Regions from separate parts of the Acidovorax sp. ST3 genome, predicted to be linked through region 1. Evidence: riboswitches for the same ligand, from Rfam matches in the RefSeq annotation. Region 1 holds a riboswitch; each other region holds the start of a gene.
What was found. A riboswitch is a leader RNA that binds a small molecule or an ion and turns the genes downstream of it on or off. The one in region 1 is predicted to bind glycine.
Positions count from the first base shown of each region.

Region 2: another riboswitch for glycine. It lies ahead of gcvT (glycine cleavage system aminomethyltransferase GcvT); the one in region 1 lies ahead of DNK89_RS21850 (D-amino acid dehydrogenase).
Region 3: another riboswitch for glycine. It lies ahead of DNK89_RS20765 (penicillin-binding protein 1A); the one in region 1 lies ahead of DNK89_RS21850 (D-amino acid dehydrogenase).

Region 1 covers NZ_QKVP01000007.1:132,598-137,061, forward strand. Annotated here, with positions in the region: gene DNK89_RS21840 (sulfite oxidase) at 1-75, shown strand, start outside; gene DNK89_RS21845 (cytochrome c) at 77-415, shown strand; gene DNK89_RS21850 (D-amino acid dehydrogenase) at 479-1,795, opposite strand; glycine riboswitch at 1,891-2,002, opposite strand; gene DNK89_RS21855 (2-keto-4-pentenoate hydratase) at 2,233-3,015, shown strand; gene DNK89_RS21860 (YXWGXW repeat-containing protein) at 3,058-3,516, opposite strand; gene DNK89_RS21865 (YXWGXW repeat-containing protein) at 3,673-4,125, opposite strand; gene DNK89_RS21870 (hypothetical protein) at 4,329-4,464, opposite strand, start outside.
Region 2 covers NZ_QKVP01000001.1:720,086-724,549, forward strand. Annotated here, with positions in the region: gene DNK89_RS03195 (TRAP transporter substrate-binding protein) at 1-47, shown strand, start outside; gene DNK89_RS03200 (TRAP transporter small permease) at 173-667, shown strand; gene DNK89_RS03205 (TRAP transporter large permease) at 753-2,030, shown strand; glycine riboswitch at 2,036-2,141, shown strand; glycine riboswitch at 2,155-2,286, shown strand; gene gcvT (glycine cleavage system aminomethyltransferase GcvT) at 2,335-3,477, shown strand; gene gcvH (glycine cleavage system protein GcvH) at 3,558-3,932, shown strand; gene gcvP (aminomethyl-transferring glycine dehydrogenase) at 4,047-4,464, shown strand, end outside.
Region 3 covers NZ_QKVP01000006.1:439,087-443,550, forward strand. Annotated here, with positions in the region: gene DNK89_RS20760 (hypothetical protein) at 1-575, opposite strand, end outside; partial or broken gene DNK89_RS20765 (penicillin-binding protein 1A) at 797-3,141, opposite strand; glycine riboswitch at 3,301-3,391, opposite strand; gene DNK89_RS20770 (iron-containing alcohol dehydrogenase) at 3,460-4,464, opposite strand, start outside.

The sequences.
Region 1 (4,464 bases):
CAGCGTGAGGAAAACCTGGGCGGCTACAACAACGCCAGCTGGCGTGACCACGCCGTCACCGTGACCGTGGCCTGAGATGGGTGGGAGCAACGGAGCGCGCCGCCTTGCAGCGGCGCTGTGGGTCGCTGGCGCCTGTGCGTCGGCTGCGGCCGCCGACCCCGCCGAACTGGCACGCGGCAAGGAGCTGTTCACCAAGATCCAGCCCGCCTGCGCCGTGTGTCACACCCTGCAGGCCGCAGGTGCTGAGGGCCAGGTCGGCCCGGTGCTGGATGAGCTGAAGCCCGACGCGGGCCGCGTGTTGCGCGCGCTCAAGGCGGGCATCGGTGTAATGCCCTCGTATGCCGAGCGCATGAGCGAGAAGGACATGTTGGCCGTGGCGCAGTTTGTGGCGCACGCCACGGGCGCGGCCAAGTAGGCGCAGCCTTTCGCACCGGTTGCAGCGTGGCCTCGCTGCAACCGCCTGCAACCGCGCGCTGCCTCAGGCCGCCGTGCGCGACGGCACCAGCGCCGCCCCGGCTGCGCGCCCTTGCAGCCCCTGGAACGCAAAGTCCACCTCGGGCACGCGGCCACTCACGATGTCGGCCAGCGCCTTGCCCGAGCCGCAGGCGTGCGTCCAGCCCAGCGTGCCGTGGCCGGTGTTGAGGAACAAATTGCCCACTTTGGTCTTGCCGATCAGCGGCACGTTGCTGGGCGTGGCGGGGCGCAGGCCGCTCCAGAACTGCGCCTGGGTGGTGTCGCCGGCGCCGGGGAAGAGCTGCTCCACCCGCCGCACGATGGCCTCGCAGCGCACCTCGTTCAGGTGGCGGTCATAGCCATTCAATTCCGCCGTGCCCGCAATGCGCAGGCGGTCGCCCCGCTCGCTGGTGTAGCGCGAGAACACGAGCTTGAACTCGTCGTCCGTCAGGCTCACCTGGTGCGCCTTGGCCGCGTCCTTGACCGGCATGGTCACCGAGTAGCCTTTGGCCGGGTAGATGGGCAGCTGGATGCCCAGCGGCTGCGCCAGCAGCGGGCTGAACGAGCCCATGGCCAGTACAAACGCATCGCCGCGCACACGCTCGAAGCGGCCTTCGGCATTGGTCACTTCCACGTGGTCGATGCGGCCACCCACCTCGCGCAAGGCGGTGATGTGGTGGCCCATGCGGAACTGCACGCCCGCCGCCCCGCACAGCTTGGCCAGCTCGCGCGTGAACTGGTTGGCGTCGCCGGATTCATCTTCGGCCGTGTAGGTGGCGCCCGCGAGTTGTGGGCGGATGTGGGCCAGGGCAGGCTCGATGCGCACGGCCTCGTCGGCGCTGATGACCTGGCGCTCGCAGCCCAGCGCGCGCATCTGCTCGGCCGGGGCCAGCGCGCCGTCGAATTCTTTTGGGTTGGTATAGAAGTGCAGGATGCCTTGTGTGCGCTGGTCGTACTGGATGCCAGTGGCCGCGCGCAGCTGCTGCAGCGTGTCGCGGCTGTAGGTGCCCAGGCGCACGATCTGTTCGATGTTGTGGCGCGTGCGTGCGGGCGTGCAGTTGCGCAGGAAGGACAGGCCCCACAGCCATTGCCGCATGTCGGCGCGCAGGCGGAACAGCAGGGGTGCATCCTCTTTGCCCAGCCACTGCAGCACCTTGAGCGGCGCGCTGGGGTTGGCCCAGGGTTCGGCGTGGCTCACCGAGATCTGACCGCCGTTGGCAAAGCTGGTCTCTGCACCGGGCGCAACCTGGCGGTCGATGACGGTCACCTCGTGGCCGAGTTGCGAAAGGAAATAAGCCGAAGTCACGCCGAGCAAGCCGGCGCCCAAAACGATCACGCGCATGATTTTCAAAGCCTTTCTGGGCTCTGGCGCTAGAACAACATGCGCTGGCAGCTATGAATTCAATAGCGTGCAGCTGGCGCATGAATGCCCTGGCTGCCGCTCCCCCTGTCCTTGGTACCTGAGAGATTCACCGCCACCCACCCGGGCTGCGGCTTGCTCCTTCGGTGCGCTTCGCGTTGCGCGAGGCGGCTCTCCAGACGGCTTTGATGAATGGTGCAGTACGGGACCTGAGCGTGTATGGGAGTTTGCGCCTTCGGTGCAGCGGTGGCCTGTGCCTGCCGTGCTCTCCTGCGAGGCCGATTCTAGGGGGCAAGCCTGTGCGCCGGATCAACTCCGGCGGCTAATGGGGCGCAATCGTTGCTGATGCAGCGGGGCGGGGCCGATGGGGGAAGGTGCCGATAATCCCGCCGACCCCTTGCACCACGGAGAGTTTTGTCATGTCCCCCACCGCTTTGGACCCTGCCGCCAGCGCCGCCGTCATCACCCAGGCCCGGGAAGTGCGCACGCCCCGCCCGTTGGACTTTCCCGCAGGGCTGCGCCCGCGGGATGCCTCCGAGGCCTATGCCGTGCAAGACGCGGTGGTGCGTGCACGCGGGCACATCGCTGGCTGGAAGGTCGGGGCTGCGTCGCCCCAGGCGCAACCGGCACGCGCTGCACTCACCCGCGATTCGGTGTGGGTGGCTGCAGCGGGCGAGCCCGTGTTGCTGGCTGCATCTGGTTTTGCCGTGATGGGGGTGGAGGCGGAATGGGTCTACGAACTGGGGGCCGACCTGCCCGCCCGCGCCACCCCCTACAGCGCCGCCGAAGTGCTGGCGGCCGTGGCGTCGGTGCGGGCCGCCATCGAGGTGTGCGACACGCGCTTTGCTGCCTGGGCGCAGCAGGGCGAGTGGAGCCGCCTGGCCGACCAGGCATGCCACGGAGCGCTGATTGTGGGGACTGGCACCGACGAAGTGGCCACCGCACAGCCCCTGGCGCAAGCGGTGACTTTGTCGGTGAACGGGGCCGTGGCCGTGCAACATGCCACCTGGGGCAACCCGGCGGGCGACCCGCTGCGCCTGCTGGTGTGGCTGGCCAACGAAGGCGCGCGCAGCCTGGGTGGACTGCGCGCGGGGCACTGGGTCACCACCGGGTCATGCACCGGCACCGTGCTGGTGGCGCCGGGGGCTGAGGTGGTGGCCGACTTTCCCGGGCTGGGGCAGGCGGTGTTGCACCTGCCATAAAGGCACAGGGCCTGGCGCCCTGGCTAGCCAGCGGAGCGTCGATCAGTTGCGGCGTGGGTTGTCCGGCTGGTGGTCGCGGCGGTTGGGCACGCCGTCGCCGTCACGGTCGCGGTCATTGCGGTTGGCAATGCCGTCGCCATCGCGGTCCCAACCGCCCCGGTGCAGCTCCCAGCGCCCGTCGCGCTGCTCCCACTGGGGGGGGCGATAGCGGTAGCCTGGCCGCACCTTTTCAAAGTGGCCTGCCACCCATACATGGCGGTGGCCCCGCCAGTCCCAGTAGCCAGGCACCCACACCTGTCCCTTGCGGGCGTGTGGAACGGCTTCGCGGCGGGGTGGCGGGGGTGCCGGAATGACGATGCCCTGCTGCGGGCCCGACTGCACGATGACAGTGGCTTGCGTGGCGGCCTGTGCCGGTGTGATGGCCCCTGTCAGCGCCGTCAGCGTTGTCACGGACAGGGCCGCTGCGGTGAAGGTGTTGCGCAAGAAAGTGGCGTGGGTCATGGTGAACTCCTTGTCGTGTCTGGCCGACCGCAGGCACTGCCTGCGTCGGGCCGGGTGTTGCGTCTGTGGCCTCATCGTGGCCAGTGGGTGGTGGCGCGTCTGTCAGCCGGGCTGCCCATTGCCTGTCGGCCCGCGCAGCGGTCCCGCCAAGGGGGATCAGCGGCGGTAGGGGTTGTCCGGGCGCTGGTCGTAGCGGTTGGGCACGCCGTCTCCGTCACGGTCCCGGTCGCGGCGGTTGGGGATGCCATCGCCATCACGGTCCCAGCCGCCGGGCTGCATGTTCCAGCGGCCGCCGTGTTCCACCCAGCGGGGCTCGCGGTAGTGGTAGCCGGGGCGGGCTTTCACCCAGTAGCCCTGCATCCACACGTGGCGGTGGCCACGCCATTCCCAGTGGCCGGGCACCCACACCATGCCGCGGCGCGGGTGCGGCGCCACCTCGTAGCGGGGTGGGGGCGGCGCCTGGTACTGCACGCGCACTGGGGCGGGTTGCTGGTAGACAGGCGTACCTGCCTGGATGACAACGGTGGCGCTGGTCTGCGCCTGCGCCGCGCTCGCGGCGCCCAGCGACAGCAGGGCGATGGACACAGCGGCAAGTGCTTTGCGGGCCATAAGGTTCTCCTCAGATGTGATTCCTTGCGGAACCGGAGACTTCATGGTGCGCACGCTGCGTCAAGCCGGTGTAGGCCAATTGCGAAGCTTTGTGAAGTTGTGTTGCCGACTTCGGAGGCAAACGGTTGCCGTGTGATTTTTGTCACGCCTGCTCAGGCGTCCGGCGTCGGCGTCCCCCATCCATCCGCCCGCGATGGCTTGCTTCAGCGCCACCACACCAGCGTCGCAATCACCAGCAACGCGCACCACGCCGGGTGTCTGCCGTGCGTGGCAAAGAACACCAGCATGCCACTGGCCAGGGTGGCAATGCCCACGGCGTCGGCGGCCCAGGCGCCCAGG
Region 2 (4,464 bases), on a different contig from region 1:
AGCAGTTCGGCAAGGCTGCCATCGACAAGATCCGCGAAGTCAAGTAATTTGGGTCTTTGCTATTACCTTTGTAGCTAATAACGCCCGTAGCCATTGCGCTATCGGGCGTTTTTATTCTGGAGCCATCGCTGGTTCTGATCACCTCCTACCTGCCCATGGTCGGCATCGCCCCATGAAAAACGCTTTTCTTACCTTTGAGCGATGGACCACCTTCATCGCCATGCTCGGCGCTTGCGCCATGTTGACCCTGGCCTCGGCCCTGGGCATGTTCCAGATCGTGACGCGCTTTGTGCTGGAGCAGCCCGCCGAATGGACCGAAGTGCTCATCCGCTTCAGCCTGATCTGGATGGTGTTCCTGGCCATCCCGGCCGCGTTTCGCCAGGGCGCGATGGTTAGCGTGGACGTTCTGTACCGCTGGAGCCCGCCACGCATCAAACGGGTGCTGGACTGGGTGGTCGCACTGGCGGCCCTGGCCCTCATCGGCATCATCATCTGGTACGGCTGGGACTACGCGCAACGTGGGGGGGTGCAGAGCATGGCCGGGCTGGAGTCCATCTCCATGTTCTGGGCCTACCTCGCCATGCCGGTGGGGGGGCTTTTTTGCATCGTCGGCATCATTGGCAACCTCATTGATCCCCTGCGCATGGAACTGGAGACTGCTCAATGAACGCCGCGCCGAGCCGCCTCAAGCCAGTGAACGGCCCCCTTGGGGGGCAGCGAGGACATGCAATGCCGAGCGTGGGGGTCCAACTATGAGTTTGGTCATGATTTCAACGATGGTGCTGTGCTTTGCACTCACCGTCTCGGTGGCCGTGTCCATCGGTTTGGCGTCCATCTTGGGCATCCAGGCCTCCAACGCGAACATGCTCATCTCCGTCAAGGAGATGTTCGGGGCCATCAACAAGTTTCCCCTCGCAGCCATCCCCTTCTTCATCCTCGCGGGCAACCTGATGGAGACCGGAGGCATCTCGCGCCGTCTGGTGGAGTTTGCCAAGAGCATCGTCGGCGGCGTGCAGGGTGGCCTGCCCATGACCTGTGTGCTGACCTGCATGATCTTTGCGGCCGTGTCGGGCTCGTCGGTCGCCACCACGTTTGCAATTGGCGCCATCCTGATTCCTGCGCTGATCAAGCATGGCTACCCCACCAGCTACGCCGCCGCGCTGCAGGCCACCAGTGCCGAGCTGGGCGTGATCATCCCTCCCTCCATCCCGATGATCCTTTACGGCGTGAGCGCCGAGGTGTCGATTGGTGAGCTGTTCATCGCTGGCTTTGGCCCGGGCCTGCTGATCAGCGGTGCACTGATGCTCTTCGTATGGGCGTACTGCAAGTACAAGGGCTGGGGCAAAAACGATGGCGATGGCCGCATGCCCTTTGGCAAGGCCACGCTGCAGGCGGGCTGGGCGCTGCTGATGCCCGTCATCATCCTGGGCGGCATCTATGGCGGTGTGTTCACCCCCACCGAGGCATCGGCCGTGGCCGTGTTCTACGCGTTGGTGGTGGGCATCGTCATCTACCGCGAGATCAAGCTCAAGGACCTGTTCGCCATCCTGCGCAAGTCGGCCATCTCGTCGGCGGTGATCATGTTCATCATTGCCAACGCCGGCTTGTTTGCATTCCTCATTACACGCGCGGGCGTGCCCGATGCCATCGGCCGATGGCTGGAGGCGGTGCTGCAGTCCCCAGCCCTCTTCCTGCTGGGCGTGAACGCGGCACTGTTCGTGATCGGCATGTTCATCGAGACCAGCGCGGCGATCATCGTGCTGGCCCCCATCCTCGCGCCTGTGGCCATGCACTTCGGTATCGACCCTGTGCACTTCGGCCTCATCATGGTGGTGAACCTGGCCCTGGGCATGATCACGCCCCCGTTCGGAGTGAACCTGTTCGCAGCCTGCACGGTGGCCAGAATCTCGCTGGACCGGATTATCAAGCACCTGCTGCCGTTCGTCGGCGTGATTCTGGTGTGCCTGATGATCATCACCTACGTGCCATCGATCTCGTTGGCACTTCGGGATCTGGTCTACGCAAAGTAGTTAGAATTGCTCGGTCAGGAGAGAGTGCTCCGTCTTGTCCATAAGACGCGCAGCACCGCCGAAGGCGCAGGCAGCAGCCGAACGCTCAGGCAAAAGGACTGGCAACCGCCCGCAGCGATGCGGGCGTTCCCTTGCTGGAGAGAGGTGGCCCCACAGAAAAGAAACTGTGTGCAGGCCATCCACCGAAGGAGCAAACCGCACGGCCAGCCAAGGCGCTGCGGTGAATCTCTCAGGTAAAGCGGACAGCAGGGCAAATCCCGTGACCACGCCGTGGTCGCGGCCCCCATTTGCCCCGGAGTCCGCCATGTCAGCCACCGCCCCCCTGCTCACCACGCCCCTGAACGCCCTGCACATCGAGTTGGGCGCTCGCATGGTGCCTTTTGCAGGCTATTCCATGCCCGTGCAATACCCCGCTGGCCTGATGGCCGAGCATGTGCACACCCGCACCGCCGCCGGCCTGTTCGACGTGTCACACATGGGCCAGCTCAAGCTCATCGGCGCCGATGCTGCCGCAGCGTTTGAAACCCTGATGCCCGTGGATGTGATCGACCTGCCCATGGGCAAGCAGCGCTACGGTCTGCTGCTGACCGACGAAGGCACGATCATGGACGACCTGATGTTCTTCAACCAGGGCGTGGTGGATGGTGAACCCACCCTGTTTGTCATCGTCAACGGGGCCTGCAAGGTGGGCGACATTGCCCATATCCAGGCCCGCATCGGCCAGCGCTGTAAGGTGGTGCCCATGCCCGACCACGCCCTGCTCGCTCTGCAGGGCCCACAGGCCGTCACCGCCCTCGCCCGCCTGGCGCCCGGTGTCGAAAAGCTGGTGTTCATGACCGGTGGCGCGTTCAGCATCGCGGGCTGCGACTGCTTTGTGACCCGCAGCGGCTACACCGGCGAAGACGGCTTTGAAATCTCCGTACCCGCCGCGCAGGCCGACACCCTGGCCCGCGCCCTGCTGGCCCAGCCTGAAGTCAAGCCCATCGGCCTGGGTGCCCGCAACTCGCTGCGCCTCGAAGCGGGCCTGTGCCTTTACGGCAACGACATCGACACCACCACCACGCCCCCCGAAGCCGCGCTGAACTGGGCCATCCAGAAGGTGCGCCGCACCGGTGGCGCGCGTGCAGGCGGCTTCCGCGGTGCCGACAAGGTGCTCGCACAGATCGACAACCCTGCCAGCCTGCCCCGCAAGCGTGTGGGCCTGGTCGCGCTGGAACGTGTGCCGGTGCGCGAGCACACCGAACTGCAGAGCACGGACGGCCAAAAGATCGGCGAAGTTACCAGTGGCCTGCTGGGCCCCACGGTGAATGAACCCGTGGCCATGGGCTACGTCACGCCAGCTTTTGCCGCCATCGGCACCCGTGTCAACGCCATCGTGCGCGGCAAGGCGGTGCCCATGGAAGTGCGCGCCATGCCGTTTGTGCCGGCCAATTACTACCGCGGCTGATTTCATCAGCGAAGCGCACAAGCTGCGCCCGCTTACATTGCAGATTCCTTTACTTTTTTCCTTTGCTTGAGGAGCTTCCCATGACGATCAAATTCTCCAAAGACCACGAGTGGATCAATGCCGCTGACGCTAACGCTTCGGTGGTGGGCATCACCGTCCACGCGCAGGACGCTCTGGGCGACGTGGTGTTTGTAGACCTGCCCGAAGTGGGCAAGAGCTTTGCCCAGGGCGAAGTGGCAGGTGTGGTCGAGTCCGTGAAGGCCGCCGCCGATGTGTACATGCCCGTCTCTGGCGAAGTGGTCGAAGTGAACGAAGCCCTGCGTGCCGACCCATCCCTTGCCAACAGCGACCCGCTGGGCGCTGGCTGGTTCTTCAAGGTCAAGCTGGCCGACGCGAGCCAACTCGACGCCCTGCTGGACGAAGCTACCTACACCGAGTTCGCCAAGAACGCCTGATCCCTGCTGACTCAGAGGGCATGGCGCCGGGCCATGCCCGGCCCGCCGCCCTGTCGCGTGCGCGCTCTATTCCCGGCACCGCCCCCAACCCGCTGCGACCTACGAGACTGCCCCATGCTGATGCAATCCGCCCCCCCCCTTGGCGCGCTTGAAAACGCCACCGAATTCCTGCCCCGCCACATCGGCATCGACGCGGCCGACGAAGCGCACATGCTGTCGGTGATCGGCGAGGCCTCACGCCGTGCGCTCATCGAATCCATCGTGCCGCGCTCCATCGCACGCAGCCGGGGCATGGACCTGCCCGCGCCGCTCACCGAAGCGGCGGCACTGGCAGAACTCAAGGCCATCGCGGGCAAGAACCAGTTGCTCAAGAGCTTCATCGGCCAGGGCTACTACGGCACGCACACGCCCGGCGTCATCCTGCGCAACATCCTGGAGAACCCCGCCTGGTACACCGCCTACACGCCCTACCAGGCTGAGATTTCGCAAGGCCGCATGGAGGCCCTGGTCAACTTCCAGACCATGGTGTGCG
Region 3 (4,464 bases), on a different contig from region 1:
GCGGGCTCGGCCTGGGCACCGGCCAGTGCCAGCACGGTATAGCCACCCGCCGAGTGGCCCACGGCGCCAATGCGCCCGGCCGGTATACGGGGGCCCCATTCAGGGCTGGCCAGCAGGGCATCCAACACGCGGCTCGCCTGGCGGGGGCGTTCGCTGAAGTACCGGCCGGAGGTGATCATCGACCGGTCTTCCCAGTTGTCGCCCGGGTGGCGCAGCGCCGCCACCAGATAGCCGTCGGCCGCTAGGCGCGTGGCCAGGTTGTGGTGGCCCAGCTCATGGCCGCCGGTGCCGTGCGAGATGAGGATCAGGCCCTTGAGGGGCGTGGTTGCCACCGGCGCCCCCGGCGTAACCACGGGCCGCCATGGGCCCATGGGCTGGGTGCGCGCCACCACCGGCGTGGGGTAGAACAGCGCCACGGTCACCGGCTCGACGCCCGGGACCACCAGGGTGCGCAGCCCGGCGTACTGGGCCGATGCCGGCGTGGCCCAGGCCAGCAGTGCTACAAAAGCCGCCAGCAGCGGGGCACGGGCCGTGCGCCATGCAGAGCGGAGGGCCAGGAGGAGGATGAGGGTCACGGTGCGCCTTTCGTCAAATGCCACCCAGAGGGGCGGCTTGACGGCACTGTAGGTGGCGCAACCGGCGGGCTCCATCGCCCTGCGACGAAACGCGGCTGTGCGGCGCGAAATGCGCCAGGAGAGGGACGTAACGATTGCCAAAGGCACAAGGGTGCTACAGCAAACAATCGCCCCACAGTACGTAGCACCTAGCGCTTGCCCACCAGGAGCCAGATGCGTTCTCACCCCATATCCAACGAGCCCTCGGGCTGCGGACGGCGCCAGTGGCTGCACTCAAAGGGGCTCTGCACAAACGCGGTACGGTCGTCCACGCAAGTGCCAAACACGTACTCGGGGTACAGGTAGTCGTCGCCAAAAAGCATCAGATCCAGCGGCAGGGTGCGCAGCACCGGCTGTCGCCCTTGGACTGCCACAGCCATATAGTCGGTCCATACCGGCAGCGCCAGCGTGCCGCCGGTATGCCGGCCCAGACTGCGCGGCTGGTCGTAGCCGATCCACACCACCGAGGCCACGCCCGACGAATAGCCCGCAAACCATGCGTCCCGCGCGTCGTTGGAGGTGCCGGTCTTGCCCGCCACATCAGGGCGGCCCAGCGACTTAGCCCGCCTGCCGGTGCCGTGCTCGACCACGTCGCGCAGCATGCTGTCGAGCACGAAGGCATTGCGCTCGGACACCGCAGTGGTGCGGGGCGATGGGCCGCCAGCTTCGTACAGCACCTCGCCGCCGCGCTCGCTCACCTTGCGGATCAGCCGGGGCTGCACCAGCGTGCCACCGTTGGCGAACACGGCGTAGGCCTGCGTGAGCTGCAGCGGTGTGACGGCACCTGCGCCCAGCGCCAGCGGCAGCCGGGACGGGTTGAGCGCGGGGTCGAAACCGAAGCGGGTGGCGAACTGCTGCACATATTGCGCGCCCGCCGCCTCCATCAGGTTGACGGCCACCATGTTCTTGGAGAGCACCAGGCCACGCCGCGCCGAGATGAAGCCCTCGTATTGGCCGCCGTAGTTGCGCGGGCGCCAGGCGGCGCGCCCCCGTGCGGCGGGGATGACAACGCGCTGCGTATCGTCGACCAGCGTGCCCGGCGCATAGCCCTTCTCCAGCGCAGCAGAGAAGATGAAGGGCTTGAAGGTGGAGCCGGGCTGGCGCTGGGCCTGCACCGCGTGGTCGAACTGGTTTAGTGCTTGGTCGAAGCCGCCGGTCAGCGCCAGAATCTCCCCGGTGTCCGTGTCCATGGAGACCAGCGCACCTTCCATGCCGGGCAGCTGCGCCAGGCTCCACTGCTGGCGTACGTCGACCACCACGCGGATCACCGCGCCCGGTGCAATGCGCCGCTGCGGGGGCGTATCGGGCGCCAAGGCCTCGCGGGCGCTGGCAGTCAGCCGGCTGCGCGGAATCTGCACGCGCGTGCCGTCGCGCAGCAGCGCGGAAATGCCGCCCGCCTGCGACGCCTCGCGCACCAGGGCCACACGCAGTTCACCGCTGTCCCGGTACGGCGCCAGCGCTGCACGCAGGGCCCGGGGGTGGCCGTTTCGGGCGGCCTCGGTGTGCGGTAAGCGGGCCTCGGGGCCCGCATAGCCCAGCGACGCTTGCGCGCGCAGCAGCCCGGCGCGCAGCGCGCGCGTGGCGGCCTGCTGCTCTGCCACGCGCAGGGTGGTGACCACATCCAGGCCCAGCGAATACACAGCCTCTCCAAACCGATCCACCACCATCTTGCGCGCTTGTTCCACGGCAAACGCTGCGGCGGGGTCGATGGAACGTGGCTGCGTGCGAAACGTGAGCACCTCGGCACTGGCCGCGTCGTAAGAGGCGGTGTCCAGGTAGCCCAGCGCGTGCATGCGTTGCAGGATGTACTGCTGACGCACGGTGGCGCGCTCGCGATTGACGACGGGGTTGTAGGCTGAAGGGGCCTTGGGCAGGCCGGCGAGCATCGCGGCCTCGGCCACCGTCAGCTCGTCCAACGTTTTGTCGAAGTACACCGAGGCTGCGGCCGCAAACCCGTAGGCCCGCTCGCCCAGATAAATCTGGTTCATGTACAGCTCCAGAATCTTGTCCTTGCTGTACGTGGCCTCCAGCTTGTAGGCCAGCAGGATCTCCATCAGCTTGCGGCTGTAGGTTTTCACCCTGCTCAGAAAGAACACCCGCGCCACCTGCATCGTGATGGTGCTGGCGCCCTGGGCGTGCTCGCCCGTCACCACGTTGCGCAGCGCGGCGCGTGCCAGACCCGTGAAGTCCACCGCGCCGTGTTCGTAAAACCGCGCATCCTCAATCGCCAGCAGCGCCTGGCGCATGTGCAGCGGTATCTGACCAATGGGCACAAATTCGCGGCGCTCTTCGCCAAACTCTGCCAGCAGGCTGCCGTCGGCGGCATAAATGCGCAGGGGCAGCCGGGGGTCGTAGTCGGCCAGGTGGTCCACGGTGGCAGCTGCTGCCACAGCAGGTGCAGCACATAGGCCCCTCCGGCGCTGCCGGCCAGGACGAGCCCTGCGAGAAACCCGCAGAGGAACTTCAGCGCCGAGCGCTTTTTTGGAGGCACTGCTGCGGGCGCAGCAATAGGGGGTGAGGAGGACATCGGAGGGAACTCTGGCTGGGCAGCGCCCGCGCAAAAGCGGGTCTGCGGCGCCTCTCCCCCTGTCCCTGTTACCTGAGAGTTTCAGCTGCGGTGGCAGCCAGCCCCTTCGGTGGACCCCGCCCGCGTTGCGCGGTGCGGCGGCCTCTCTCCAGTCGGCGATGGTCTCTTGCGGTCCGGTGTGCCTGAGCGATGATGGGAGTTTGCGCCTTCGGCGGGGGCAGTGCACGCCCCTCTCTCCCGCAAGATCAGGATTTACTCTAACCCACGCGCGCAAACCAAACCCGGCCCCAAGGTTATTGATGGCGCCGGGCAGGCCACTTACAGCGCGGCTTCAAGGATGCGGCGGCTCACGGCGGGCGTGATCTCGCGCTGTTCGCCCAGGGTCACCATGCCGTGCGCTTCGAGCTGCGCAACCACGGCGGTCACCGTGTCGCCGCCCAGGCCGTAGCCCGACAGGCGCGTGGCGATGCCCATGCTTTCAAAGAAATCGCGCGTGCGCTCGATGGCGGCGGTGATGCGCTCATCATCCGTGCCGGTGGTGATGCCCCACACGCGCTCGCCGTACTGCAGCAGCTTGGCGCGCTTGGCCACCCGGCGCTCGTTCAGCAGCGCGGGCAGCACGATGGCCAGGGTGCGCGCGTGGTCGATGCCGTGCAGGGCCGTCAGCTCGTGGCCGATCATGTGCGTGGCCCAGTCCTGCGGCACGCCCGCGCCAATCAGGCCGTTGAGCGCCATGGTGGCGGCCCACATCAGGTTGGCGCGGTCGTCGTACACGGGCTCAGGGGCGGTCAGCAGGCGCGGGCCCACTTCGATCAGTGTTTGCAGGATGCCTTCGGCAAAGCGGTCCTGCACGGGCGCGTTGACCGGGTAGGTCAGGTACTGCTCCACCGTGTGCACAAACGCATCCACCACGCCGTTGGCCAGTTGCTGGGGCGGCAGGGTGTAGGTCTTGGTGGGGTCGAGCACCGAGAACACCGGGTAGGTGTGCACGCTGCCAAACGACAGCTTGGCGCCTTTGGCACGGTGGGTGATGACGCCGCCGTTGTTCATCTCCGAGCCCGTGGCGGGCAGCGTGAGCACGGAACCAAACGGCATGGCACCCTGGATGTTGCGGCCGTGCTTTTCGAGGATGGCCCAGGGGTCGGCGCCCTCAAAACGCACGGCGGCGGCGATGAACTTGGTGGCGTCGATCACCGAGCCTCCGCCCACGGCCAGCAAGAAGTCAAAACCGCCTTCGCGGATCTGCGCCACGGCCTTCATGGAGGTTTCGTAGCTGGGGTTCGGCTCGATGCCGCTGAAGGTGGCGTGCTGGCGCTCGCCCAG